2 regions of the Rhodothermus profundi genome follow, and region 1 is predicted to be linked to the other one. Evidence: riboswitches for the same ligand, from Rfam matches in the RefSeq annotation. Region 1 holds a riboswitch; the other holds the start of a gene.
The links. Region 1 has a riboswitch for S-adenosylmethionine ahead of BUA15_RS11915 (O-acetylhomoserine aminocarboxypropyltransferase/cysteine synthase family protein). Riboswitches for the same ligand answer to the same signal wherever they lie in the genome.
Positions count from the first base shown of each region.

Region 2: it holds a riboswitch for S-adenosylmethionine, as region 1 does, so the genes downstream of both, BUA15_RS09560 (trans-sulfuration enzyme family protein) here and BUA15_RS11915 (O-acetylhomoserine aminocarboxypropyltransferase/cysteine synthase family protein) in region 1, are expected to answer to the same signal.

Region 1 covers NZ_FRAU01000009.1:77,471-80,876, forward strand. The annotation lists gene BUA15_RS11900 (LON peptidase substrate-binding domain-containing protein) at 1-137, shown strand, start outside; gene BUA15_RS11905 (MBL fold metallo-hydrolase) at 151-1,008, shown strand; gene BUA15_RS13550 (histidine kinase dimerization/phospho-acceptor domain-containing protein) at 1,012-1,620, shown strand; SAM riboswitch class I at 1,917-2,043, shown strand; gene BUA15_RS11915 (O-acetylhomoserine aminocarboxypropyltransferase/cysteine synthase family protein) at 2,225-3,406, shown strand, end outside.
Region 2 covers NZ_FRAU01000006.1:45,223-48,628, forward strand. The annotation lists gene BUA15_RS09550 (hypothetical protein) at 1-171, opposite strand, end outside; gene hemG (protoporphyrinogen oxidase) at 286-1,695, shown strand; SAM riboswitch class I at 1,750-1,860, shown strand; gene BUA15_RS09560 (trans-sulfuration enzyme family protein) at 2,007-3,167, shown strand.

The DNA of each region.
Region 1 (3,406 bases):
AAAACGAACGCGTGGCGTATCTTGTGGCGCATCTGGAACGGTTGCTGCCGCAGGTCGAGCAGATGGAGGCCGTGCGGCGGCGCGTGCAGTCTAATGGCCATTTTCCGGAAGATCGTTCATCGAAGCCCTCGAAGTAACGGAGTTACTATCATGCCACGCATTGGATCGTACACGCTCTACACGGTGGAAACAGGACGTTTTCGGCTGGACGGTGGCGCTATGTTCGGAATTGTGCCCAAGCCACTGTGGGAACGCTATGCCCCCGCCGACGAACGTAATCGCATTCTGCTAAACATGCGTTGCCTGCTGCTCGAAGGCAACAATCGCCTGATTCTGATTGACAATGGCATTGGTGATAAACTTGATGAAAAATTTCGCGACATCTACGCCGTTGATCACGACTATGCCGAACTGCATCGTTCGTTGCAGCGCCTGGGCTTTTCAGCAGCAGATATAACCGACGTGATCCTGACGCATTTGCACTTTGACCACTGCGGCGGCAGCACGCGACGCGTAGGAGATCGGCTGGAGGTAACCTTTCCCAACGCTACCTTCTACGTGCAACGACGTCACTGGGAATGGGCCCGCCATCCTAATTTACGCGAACGGGCATCGTTTTTGCCCGAAAATCTAGAGCCGCTGGAGGCTTCCGGACAGCTCCGGCTGTTAGAGGGACCGGGTGAAGTGCTTCCGGGCATAACCGTGGAAGTGGTGAACGGACATACCGAGGCGCAGCAAATTGTGCGCATTGATGGGCCTGAGGGAACGCTCGTCTTTGTCGCCGATCTGATTCCAACGCATGTGCATCTGCGACCCGTCTGGAACATGGGCTACGACATCCGGCCCCTGGTAACGCTTGAGGAAAAACTGGCTTTTTTAGAACGCGCGGAAGCGAACGGGTGGCATCTGTTTTTTGAGCATGATCCGGAAGTGGTGGTGGTCAGCCTCCATCGAACAGAACGCGAAATTGCTGCTGTGCATCCGCGTCCCTTAGCAGAACTCTTCTGAGCCATGGCGTCCTCCCGAGCTTCTGGTGTGGTACTGCTGGTTGCCCAGCCCTCTGCATCCGCTTCGGTCGCTAAGGTGCTGGCCGATGCCGGTTGGGACGTGCTGCGGTGTACCCCTGAAGAGCTACCTCAGCACATAGCGCAAGAGCAGGTGCGCGGAGTGATTGTGCAGGTAGGCCCAGAGGCTGAAGCGGACTGTCTTCAGGTGCTGTTGACAGCGCAGTCAGCAGCGGCACGGCCTGTGCTGCTGTTGACCGAATCTTCTGTCCTGCGGATGGTTGCGGCAATGGCGCAGGCAGGATGGCTGGCCGCAGCCGCGCCGGATCAGACCGAGGAGCTGCAGGCCTGGGTTCAGCGACTGGCTGCGGCCGGTGGCGCGTCAGCGTCGGTGCCGCTGCGCCACGTGCGCCGGGAGCTTTCTCGACTTAATCATGATCTGAAAAATCCGCTGGCCATTATTTCAGGCAATGCCCAGTTCCTGCATGAATTGATTCGGATGCGGGGTGGCGATACAGAGCTGGAGGGACCGGTACGCGACATTGAGGAGGCCTGCCAGCAGATTCAAGGATTGTTGCAGCGACTGGTAGCATTGCGCGATACGCTGCCAGACTGAATCCAGATCAGAAAAAAACGCGCGTCGCCAGGCAGCAGTTGTCCTTCGATGCGGTCTCCTCCGCGTGCCCGCAGCATAACAGGTAAGCCGAGCTGCTTCCCTTTGCTACAGCTTCTCTCAAAGAGCGCAGGAATCCGTGCCAATCGCTGGCGCCCACAGCGTCTTGGCGCGTGCAATGGCATTGCGGGCGAGCGTCAGGTGGGGCTTGGGACGTTTTTCACAAACTGTAATCGGTTTCACCGTGGAACCCCCTATGGGAGGGTCCGTAGAACGGCCCCAACAAGGATGTTCTTACCAGCTCATCCAGAAGGGTGGAGGGACCAGGCCCTGTGAAGCCCTGGCAACCGCCCCGTTGATCGTCGGGAGACGATGCGGGGAAAGGTGCCAATTCCTGCCTCGCACGACCGCGAGGGGAGATGAGCTGTTCAAGGCGGGTTCATCCGTGCCGTGAACAGTGTAGCCTCTTCCGCGGGTCGGCGTGCGGGAGAGGTTTTTTAGTGGCCGTCCGGCACGCCAGCCTATGGCCATGGGCCTGTGGCCCGTCCAGCCTTCCGGGTGAGGTGGGGTTCGGCAGCAGTTTCACCAACCAGCAGTCCACAGGCCCATGAAGCAGCCGTCTACGCTTCGCTTTGAGACCCTGCAGGTCCACGGAGGGCACGAACCTGATCCTACCACTGGCGCGCGTGCTGTGCCCATCTATGCTTCGACGTCGTTTGTTTTCCGGGATGCCGATCATGCCGCGCGGCTCTTTGCCCTGCAGGAGTTTGGCAACATCTACTCCCGCATTATGAATCCCACCAACGAAGTGTTTGAGCGCAGGGTAGCTGCCTTGGAAGGGGGCGTGGCCGCGCTGGCAACCTCCAGTGGACAGGCAGCGCAGTTTCTGGCGCTGACGACGCTGGCTGAGGCAGGCGATAACATTGTTTCCACCAGCTACCTCTACGGAGGCACCTACAACCAGTTCAAGGTTTCTTTTCCACGCATCGGAATCCAGGTGCGGTTCGCCGACGGGGACGATCCGGAAGCCATTGAACGCCTGATCGACGAACGCACCAAAGCGCTTTACATGGAGACCATTGGCAATCCGCGTTTTAACATTCCAGACTTTGAACGACTGGCGGAGATTGCCCACCGTCACGGAGTCCCGCTGGTGGTCGACAATACGTTTGGCGCCTGCGGCTACCTGTGCCGACCCATTGAGTACGGCGCTGACATTGTGGTGCATTCGGCGACAAAGTGGATCGGAGGACATGGCAATACGATCGGGGGCGTCATTGTGGATGCGGGAACCTTCCCCTGGGATAACGGCCGCTTCCCGAGTTTCACCGAGCCTTCTCCCGGCTATCACGGGCTAAACTTCTGGGAAACGTTCGGACCGCAGGGGGTGCTGGGCGTCAACATGGCTTTCATTATTCGGGCCCGCGTCGAAGGGCTGCGAGACTTTGGCCCCTGCCAGCATCCCTTCGGAGCTTTTCTGCTACTGCAGGGACTGGAGACGCTTTCGCTGCGCGTGCAGCGCAGCTGCGACAATGCTCTGGAACTCGCCCGATGGCTGCGCGAACAGCCGCAGGTGGCCTGGGTGAGCTATCCGGGGTTGGAGGATCATCCCTATCACCAGCGGGCCAAAAAGTACCTGCGCAATGGCTTCGGTGCCGTACTGGCTTTTGGACTCAAAGGAGGCTACGAGGCTGGCCGGGCATTTGTCAGCAACGTCCAGTTGGCCAGTCTGCTGGCAAATGTGGGGGATGTCAGAACCCTCGTTATCCATCCAGCCTCTACCACACAT
Region 2 (3,406 bases), on a different contig from region 1:
AACGCCCATGAGTCGCACGGTCGCCCCTCCTTCCTCAAGCAATGCCTGCGCAGCTTGCGTCTCCAGCGCCAGGGCGCGGCGCGCCTGCGCCGCCAGTCGAAGCCCCAGTCCAAACCAGGCCGCCGCGGTCAAAATATGCAGCAGGACAAAGATGCTCTTCAGAAACAGCATGGCTGATCGTATTTTTGTCCAGAAGATTTTGCGACCTTCCGAGCAGCACGGTTCGTTAGCGCATCGGATTGTTGGAAGAAAAGAGCGCCCCGCTAAAAAGGCAAGCGCACATTTATGGCTTCTGTAGGAATCATTGGTGCCGGCATTGCAGGCCTGGCCGCTGCCTACGAGCTGCACCGCCGCGGCCTGGAGGTTACGGTCTTTGAAGCGTCTGACCGGATTGGGGGCTTTATTCAGTCGGAACGCATGGAAGGATTTCTGGTGGAGTATGGCCCGCAGACGCTCCAGCGCACTTCAGCCGATCTGGAAGAGCTGCTGCGTCGCATCGACCTGGAAGATGCCTGTATTGCGGCCCAGCCGGTGGCTTCAAAGCGTTTTATTGTTCGCAGCGGCCGTCCCATTCCTTTACCTCGCTCCCCTCGCGAGCTGCTGCGCACCCCTCTGCTCTCGCCCCGTGCCCGGCTTCGGCTGCTGGCCGAGCCCTTCATTGCACGCTCCCACCGGAGCACGGAGGAGTCCGTCGCCAAATTTGCCCGCCGCCGCCTGGGTCCCGAAGTGCTGGACTATCTGGTAGAACCCTTCGTGGCCGGTATTTTTGCAGGTAATCCGGAGCACCTCTCCATACGCCATGCTTTCCCAAAGCTCTTCGAGCTGGAACAGCAGTACGGCTCCCTGTTCTGGGGCTTTATACGCGACCGCATGAAGCAGCGCTATCATCCTGCGCCGCGCCGGTCGATGTTTTCGTTTGTCGAGGGACTGCACATGCTTCCCCGGGCACTGGCCGATCGGCTGCCTGCCCAGGCAATCCTTCGAAACGCAGAGGTTCTGGCCATCCGCTGGGATGAAAAGAATCCCTGGACGCTGAGCTTTCGCGAAAACGGTCGCACGGCCACACGCTTTTTTGACGTAATTGTCTGCGCCACCTCCCTCCACCATCTGGCGCAAATTCGCATTCTTCCCCCTCTGGATCGCCAGCCCCTCAGCACCGTCGAGCATCCTCCCCTCGCGCTTGTAGCCCTGGGCTTTCGCCGCGAACAGGTAGCCCACCCGTTAGACGGCTTTGGCTTGCTGGTACCAGCAGTAGAACGAGAATTCCAGATTCTGGGCACGTTGTTTTCTTCATCGCTCTTTCCTAACCGGGCCCCGGAGGGCCATGTGCTGCTGACCACTTTTGTCGGCGGCATGCGTCACCCCGAGCAGGCGCTGCTGCCCGACGACCGGCTGGAGGCCCTGGTTTTGCAAGACCTGCGCCGGCTGCTGGGCATCTCAGGCCCACCAGTGTTCCGACACATCTGGCGCTGGGAGCGCTCAATTCCTCAGTACCGCCTGGGATACGACACCGTCATTGCCTGCGTGCGCGACGTCGAAATGAGCCGACCCGGACTCTTCCTGGCAGGCAACTATCGCGAAGGAATCTCCGTAGTCGATGCCCTGCACTCTGGCCTGAAAGCTGCTCAGCAGATCATCCTCCATCTACGAGAAGAAGCTGCCGGCGGCCTGGCCAAACTACTCCTGGGAGATTGAGTCAAAAAGAATTGGTCTGCTTGCTATCCGCAGCAGCCAGCTCTATCTTATATCATCTCATCAAGAACGACTGAGGGAACAGGCCCGATGACGTCGTAGCAACCGGGCATCTTCTACCGGCAGGAAGATGCCGCCTGGTGCTAAATCCTGCCCGGAGCGTGGGGCGGAAACAAGCGTGCGTTGCTGTTTCCCGAGCTGTGTCGTTCCGGGGAAGATGAGAGCTGCTGGCGTCTGCCGGGGTTCCAGTCGCTCGGTTCTTGATGAGATCTGGTAAGAAGTTTTTGTCTCACCATCAAGAACCGACAGGGCTTATGCAGCCACAGACGCGTCTGACGCTGGCCGGTCAGCAGACTGACACCAGTTATAACAGCGTCGTTCCTCCAATCTATCAGTGTTCGACGTTCCGTTTCGAAGACGTCGGCCAGACCAAGGGATATGATTACTCGCGCAGTGGCAACCCCACGCGCCGCACCCTCGAAGAGGTTCTGGCCGACCTGGAAGGAGGGGTTGGCGCTGTAGCCACGACCAGTGGCATGGCAGCCATCTCAACGGTGCTGTCCATGTTTGACCACGGCATTCATGTGATCTGTGCGCACGACTGCTACGGCGGCACCGAGCGGCTGCTCAATTTGCTGGCCCGGCAGGGCAAACTGGACGTGTCGTTTGTCGATTTGCGGGATTTAAAGGCGGCGGAAGCCGCCCTCCGCCCGAACTCACGAATCATCTGGGTGGAAACGCCATCCAACCCGCTGCTGCGCATCGTGGATCTAAAGGCCCTCTGTCAGTTTGCCCGAACCCACGGATTGCTGGTTGTTGTAGACAATACGTTTCTGTCCCCCCTGCAGCAGCGTCCTTTTGAGTTTGGTGCCGACATTGTGGTTTACTCGACGACGAAATACCTGAATGGCCACTCCGACGTGGTCGGCGGCGCCGTTATCGTGCGCACCGAGGAGCTAAATGAACAGTTGCAGTTCGTGGCCAATGCGCATGGTACCATTGCTGGCCCCTTCGATTGCTGGCTGGTGTTGCGGGGATTGAAGACGCTGCCCGTACGGATACGACAGCATGAACACAACGCAATGGCCGTGGCGCGTTTCCTTGAGCAGCACCCTAATGTAGAGCGTGTCTTTTATCCTGGCCTTCCCTCCCACGAAGGACACGACATTGCTGCACGCCAGCAGAAAGGCTTTGGCGGCATGGTCTCGTTCACTGTGAAAGGGGGACTGGAGGCCGTACATCATATCCTGCGGGCTACCCGCGTCTTTACCCTGGCCGAATCGCTGGGTGGCGTAGAGTCGCTGATCGAGCATCCGGCCACCATGAGCCATGCCTCCATGCGGCCGGAACAACGCGAAGCCGCCGGCATTACCGACAACCTGATCCGGCTCTCCGTCGGCATCGAAGCTACCGAAGACCTGATTGCGGACCTGGAGCAGGCGCTGGCCTACGAACCGGCTACAGTAACGGCCTGAGTAGTTGCACAGGGTAGCTTTTAAGGGTTAAATTGAAAACATCCGCTTCGTTTTCGCAAAACGCTATGCCGTCTATGCAGGTGCCAGGTTACCTTCCGCTGAGTGGCTGTCCGTGTTGTTGCTGCAACGCGGGAGGGGCCTGCTGTACCTGTAGATGCTGGCTTTGAATCCAGGCTATTCCTCTAATACAGCAGCCCCTCCCGCCATGCGGTGAGGGGCTTTTTCGTTGAATATTGTCG